Linked DNA regions of Verrucomicrobium spinosum DSM 4136 = JCM 18804. Each later gene encodes a partner of the first gene's protein in a complex. Links are inferred from orthologs where the notes say so. Each region holds a gene or a part of one and is shown in the gene's direction. Other genes may lie near its edges.

Region 1 (3,118 bases):
CGCCCCCATCAATGGAAGCGAAATCACCCCAATCCCAAGCAGGGTGAGGTGGGTCAGGGGCAAACTGGGTCTGGACATGACACCGTTTTGGAAAAGGATCGCGTGGAGCAATCACGCGTACAACGGCCTGAGACGCGGCGTTTTGCATCCGAATGACAATCTCACCGTTTCCCGGCACATTCCGCAGACGGGGAAATAAACTTGACCCAGGTGGTAAGATGTGTACAGTCGCTTCCCTTTCCGCGCCAACGCGCGGCCCCGAATGCCCCATAACATTCGATCCCTGCCATGAAAAAGGAAATTCATCCCGAAACTCACGAAACCACGATCACCTGTACTTGTGGAGCGGTCTATCATACGCTCTCCACGGTGAAAAACCTCCGTATCGGTATTTGCGCCCAGTGCCACCCGTTCTTCACCGGTGAGCAGCGCTTCGTGGACACCGCTGGTCGCGTTGACAAGTTCGCCCAGCGTTACGGTTCGACCTCCGCCACCCGCCGCACCAAGCCCAAGGCTGCTGCCCCCACGGCCTAGCGACGGCATCTTTGCTTTTCAGAAAAACGGTGATCGCGCCCTTGGTGGCGCGTCACCGTTTTTTGTTTCTCGTCTGCCTGTCCCATTGTTTTCGCTGCTTCGGCTGCCGTAAGTTCTTTTGTCAACTTGTTGGGTTGCATCCCGGCTACCAGATTCGGATACGGATTCGGTTCCCCCCCGACTCTGCCCTCGGATCCCCAATCTCAGCTCTCTCCTTTCCCCGCCATGGACTATTCCTCGATCATCGAAAAGAAGAAGGACCGCTTCTCTGAGTTGGAAGAGATGATGGGCCACCCAAACTTCTACGACGACAACCGCAAAGCTGGCGACCTGCTTCGGGAGCACCGCTCGCTTGAAGCTCTCGTCAAAGCTTGGAGCGAATATCAGCGCACGGAGCAGCAGATTGCCGACAACCAGGAACTGGCGAAGTCTGGCGATGCCGAACTGGCAGCCCTGGCCGAAGAAGAACTGCCGACGCTACAGGCACGTCTGTTGGAACTGGAAGGCGAAGTCCAACGGCACATCCTGCCCCCTGACCCGCTGGAAGGTCGCGATGTCATCATGGAAATCCGCGCTGGTACCGGCGGCGACGAAGCCGCCATTTTCGCCGGCGATCTCTACCGCATGTACAACCGCTATGCGGAGGAGCGCGGCTGGAAGATCGAGTCCATGGAAGCCAGCCCTTCAGACGCAGGTGGGTACAAGGAAGTGGTGTTCAAGGTCAGTGGCGAGGACGTCTTTCGCACCTTGAAGTATGAGAGCGGCGTGCACCGCGTGCAGCGGGTGCCAGCCACCGAGGCTCAGGGTCGCATTCACACCTCTGCCGCCACGGTGGCCGTGCTGCCCGAGGCCGAGGAGGTGGACCTGCAACTCAAGCCGGACGAGCTTCGCATTGAAGTATGCCGCGCCAGCGGTCACGGCGGCCAGGGGGTGAACACGACCGACTCCGCTGTGCAGGTGATGCACCTTCCCACGGGCATGATTGTGCGCTGCCAGGACGGCCGCAGCCAGCTCAAGAACAAGGAAAAGGCGATCACGATCATGCGGTCCCGCCTGCTGGAAAAAAAGCAGCAGGAAGAGGCCGCCAAATACTCCGCCCACCGCAAGGCACTCATCGGTGGAGGTGGTCGCGAAGAGAAGATCCGCACCTACAACTACCCGCAGAACCGCATCACCGATCACCGGATCGATGTGACGCTCTACAACCTGGATATGTTCGTGGACGGTCGCATTGGGGATTTGGTGGACAAGCTGCAGGCCAGTGAGATCCACGACCGACTTGCCGAGGCAGGGTTGGCGTAAGCCAGGAGATCTGGGCTCAACGCCCCTCGGTGCTTGAGTGCATCACCCAGGCTTCAGTTGACGCCTCCACCCGCGTCTGAGGGATGGGTGATCACGCGCTTTTGCAGATCACGCAGGCTGCACAGCCCCATGAAATCCGCTCCTCGCATGGGGCGGGCTCCTTCGATCCGTGTCGCCCCAAAACGACCGCGGGCAGAATCAAACACGGCATTCACAAACTCCCGACTGCCCACCGCCGCTCCTGCCGTGAAGTAGCGCACCCGACAGCGCAGCATCTCCTGTAGCGTGAGTTTTCCACCTTGGGCGTGCACCTTGGTCACTTCGTCGTTGTGGAGGCCCGCTTTCTGTGTCCCGGCTTCCCTGCGAAGCTGAATGCTGAGATCATCACCTGCATTTCCCGCGACATAAAGCATCTGCCTGTAGAGAGCCAAAACCTCTGCGGGTCGCAATTCGCGCTGGGCCAGGCAGTTCGCCACGATCGCCAGCCCCCTCCCTGCTCGGCTCGCCCCTGCCACTGCGGCACCGTACCCACTCCATGGGTAGTCCTTCGGGTCCTTCACCAAACCAGCACGCACCGGATTCAGGTCTATGTAAGCGGCCATGATGCCCAGTGCTGCTGGCCCTCCCTCCACCATCGTGCTCTTGTACCGGTCCTCCCACAGCGTCCCCCGGCGCTCATGGTGCTTGTTGAACCACTGCGTGAAGCGCTGCTTCAGCGTCTTCATGAACTGGCTCACATCCCACATGCGGGAAAACCAGCCCTGGATCACCTCTGCCGCCGCTCCGTCTGCCCCGACCTGACGAAACTGACGGATCTGCTCCGCGACCACCCCCGCCATCGCCTCACCAAAGCACCCCTTGATGTGCCCGATCAGCCACTCCTCCGACGGCATTACCTGCGGGCGCTGCGGCACCTCCAGCAAGAGATGAAAGTGGTTCGACATGACGCAGAACGTGACCACCTGCACCTGACAGAACCGCTCATAAAACCGCATCAACTCCACGAACCGGCGCTTCTCCTCCTTCTCAAACACGAATCGGCGATCCACCACCCGCGACACACAGTGGTAGTAAGCCACCGGCCATTCCTTCGGAGCCTTCAAACGAGATTGCCGCATACCTTATAAAGGGACAGACACTTTATTGATGCAAATGCAATTTTAAATGTTCTTGTGAACAGTATTATTTAGAATGGGACCGGACCTTATTCTTGATCTGGATAGCTTCTTTGCCTCGGTGGAGCAGCAGCTCGATCCACGCCTGAGGGGAAGGCCGGTGGGAG
Region 2 (3,097 bases), 760 kb from region 1 along the record:
ACCATGCAGCAGTACCAGCAGGAGGAGCGCAGCCTCATCGCTCGTAGGTACCTCTCAGAGAAGTCCCGCCTCCGCTCCCTCTTCCGCGCTATGAAACACCACCCTGCCGAGCCGCCGCCCAAGGTGGTGCAACTCAAGACGGAACTCGGCGAGTACCACGGTACCGACGTCTTCGACGACTGCTTGAGCATGGGCGACATCGTGGAGAGGCATATCGAATTCATGTTGGGCAAGCAACTCGGGGAAAAAACGTCCCCCCATCCTCACTGACAGCAGCACAAAGGCCCGATTCCTGCGGTGGAGGGAGGGCGCATTTTTGCCATCAACCCGTTCTGGCAGCATTTGAAAACACTGTTTTAATGGCTCCAGCACGGGCACTTGCCCGCACCCAGCACCTTCTCCCGCCACCTCCATGAGACTACCTAACATTTTTGAAGCAGACACCCCGCCTGTTCCATTTCCTGCTGGCACAGTCATTTTCACCGAGGGCGAAGACGGCGATTCCCTGTATGTCGTCAAAGAGGGAGAGGTGGAATTGAAGGTCAAAGGCCGCCTCGTGGAGGTGGTGAAGGCGGATGGCTTCTTTGGCGAGATGGCCATCATCGAGAACGGCCCACGCACCGCCACCGCCGTCGCCAGTGTGGACTGCGAGCTCATCCCCATCAACGAAAAGCGGTTTGAGTTCATGGTGCACGAGGTGCCGAACTTCGCCCTCCACGTCATGCGCGGCCTGAGCCGTCGCCTCCGCAGTGTGGATGAAGGAGGCTGAAAGACTGGGCCCTGAGTACTCAGGCTCCCTGGAAACTTTTCAGTTTTCACTTTTTACTTTTTACTGACTTGCATTCCCTGCTACGGAACGCAGTTCATGAAGCTGCTTCTGGAGACCCTGCAATCTGGCGCGGACTACCTCGCCAAACGCGGGGTGGAAGACGCGCGACTGAACATGGAGCACCTCCTGGCGCATGTGCTGGGCTGCCGTCGGCTGGATCTGTATCTCCGGTTTGACCAGACGCTCGCTGAGCCAGAACTACAGCCGCTGCGCGTGCTTCTGAAGCGTCGCGGCGAGGGTGAGCCCCTGCAACACCTGCTCGGCACGGTGGAGTTCCACGACAGCGAGTTTGTCTGCGATCATCGCGCCCTCATTCCCCGGCCGGAGACGGAGCATCTCGTGCATCTGCTGGTGGACAAATGGTTCCCCAAAAGTGAGCCTCCGCATCGCCTTCTGGATGTCGGCACCGGATCAGGATGCATCGGCCTTTCCCTTGCCAAGGCCTGGCCTGCCGCCGAAGTGCTCCTGGTGGACATCTCGGAAGATGCCCTGGAACTGGCCCGACTGAATGCCGGACGGCTCGGTCTCAATGGGCAAAAAGTTCGCCTGGTGCGCAGCGACCTGCTGGAGCATGCGGATGGAGCGTTTGACCTGATCGTGGCCAATCTCCCGTACATCCCCACGGCCGAACTCAAGGAGATCAGCCGTGAGGTCGCGCATGACCCGAATCTGGCGCTCGATGGTGGCCCAGACGGGCTGGTTATCGTGGATCGACTGCTGGAAACGGCTCCAGAGCACCTTACGGAAAACGGCCTGCTGGCCCTTGAGCTCCACTACGATCAAGCATCTGCCGTCAGCGAACGCTTGCAGAAACTCGGATTTCAGGCCATCCAGTCGGCCGAGGATCTCGCGGGCATTCCCCGGTTCGTCTTTGCCCGTCGCCCTCCCCTGCCGCCCGCTCCACCGGCCTCACCGGATGAAGCAAGCACTGCGGACGACTCCTCTTCAATTCCATCCTGACCCCTCTCCCCTAACTCCTCTCTCATGGAAAAGCTCATCGTTCACGGCGGCAACCGTCTGCGCGGCAAGGTTCTCATCAGCGGCTCCAAGAACTCCTCCCTGCCCATCCTGGCGGCCACGCTGCTGACCAAGGATGATTGCGTGATCCGCCAGGTGCCTGACCTGAGCGATACGAACTACATGCTGCAGATCCTCCGTGCCCTGGGGGCGGAAGTGGAGCGCGCCAGCGGCACGGTGAACATCAAGGCGGAGAAAATCATCCCCGACACCCCTTATGACCTGGTGAGGAAGATGCGCGCCTCCATCTGCGTGATGGGCCCGCTCACGGGCCGCCTGCGCAAGGCCGTCGTCTCCATGCCCGGAGGCTGCGTCATTGGTGACCGCCCTGTGGACCTCCACCTGAAGGGCCTGGAGTATCTGGGCGCCAAGGTGCAGATGGACGGGGGCAACATCCACATTGAGGCCAAGAAGCCGCTCAAGGGTTGTACCATGAACCTGCTGGGCAAGTTCGGCTCCACGGTGCTGGGCACGGACAACGTGCTCATGGCCGCCGTGCTCACCAAGGGCACCACCATCATCGAAGGCGCTGCCGCAGAACCCGAGGTGGAAGACCTGGCCAACTTCCTGATCAAGATGGGGGCCAAGATCGAGGGTGCTGGCACGACGCGCATCGTCGTCGAAGGCGTCAAAGAACTGCATGGTGCGGAACACACCGTCATTCCGGACCGCATCGAGGCGGGTACTTTCCTCGTTGCCGGCGCCATCTTTGGTGACGGCGTGATGGTGAAGAGGGTCGTTCCCGCGCACCTGAAGAATGTGACAGACACCCTCCTGGCTTCGGGGTACGAGGTGACCTCCACGAAGGACAGCGTGACCATCATGCCCGGCAGCGGTGCGCCCAAGGGCTTCCACCTCACCACGCGGGTGTACCCGGGCTTCCCCACGGACATGCAGGCCCAGTTCTGCGCCCTGGCCTGCCTCATCCCCGGATTGAGCAGCATCAAGGAAACCATCTTCCCCCAGCGCTTCATGCACGTGTCTGAGTTGAAGCGCATGGGCGCCAACATCGAGCTCGATGGCGACACCGCCCGCATCACGGGCGTCGAAACCCTCAGTGGTGCCCCAGTCATGGCCAGTGATCTGCGCGCCTCCGCCGCCCTCGTGCTGGCCGGCCTCGCCGCCAAAGGCACCACTGAGATCCACCGCCTCTATCACATTGATCGTGGCTATGAGCACCTGGATGAAAAGCTGAGCATGCTGGGTGCTGTCACTGAGCGCGTGAAGGAATAGCGCGAGCGGTTAAGCGTT

What was found.
Region 2: the proteins of prfA (region 1) and prmC are in contact, whole or in part, in a crystal structure (PDB 2B3T), measured with the Escherichia coli proteins. The link is inferred for Verrucomicrobium spinosum DSM 4136 = JCM 18804 from one-to-one orthologs.

Annotation. Positions count from the first base shown.
Region 1 is NZ_ABIZ01000001.1:2,177,312-2,180,429, reverse strand. Bases 1-2,797 are described here. They hold prfA (peptide chain release factor 1), read left to right. Parts: upstream 1-759; coding sequence 760-1,836; downstream 1,837-2,797. Other genes in these bases: VSP_RS39135 (transposase), read right to left, coding at 1,890-2,797; rpmE (50S ribosomal protein L31), read left to right, coding at 289-534; VSP_RS08530 (PSD1 and planctomycete cytochrome C domain-containing protein), read right to left, coding at 1-78. In the rest of the region: more of VSP_RS39135, read right to left, coding at 2,798-2,954; VSP_RS08510 (DNA polymerase Y family protein), read left to right, coding at 3,028-3,118. UniProt on the Escherichia coli protein: Peptide chain release factor 1 directs the termination of translation in response to the peptide chain termination codons UAG and UAA.
Region 2 is NZ_ABIZ01000001.1:2,939,566-2,942,662, reverse strand. The notes cover bases 52-2,827. They hold prmC (peptide chain release factor N(5)-glutamine methyltransferase), read left to right. Parts: upstream 52-865; coding sequence 866-1,789; downstream 1,790-2,827. Other genes in these bases: murA (UDP-N-acetylglucosamine 1-carboxyvinyltransferase), read left to right, coding at 1,814-2,827; VSP_RS11955 (Crp/Fnr family transcriptional regulator), read left to right, coding at 413-769; VSP_RS11960 (hypothetical protein), read left to right, coding at 52-270. Also shown: more of VSP_RS11960, read left to right, coding at 1-51; more of murA, read left to right, coding at 2,828-3,079. UniProt on the Escherichia coli protein: Methylates the class 1 translation termination release factors RF1/PrfA and RF2/PrfB on the glutamine residue of the universally conserved GGQ motif, i.e. on 'Gln-235' in RF1 and on 'Gln-252' in RF2.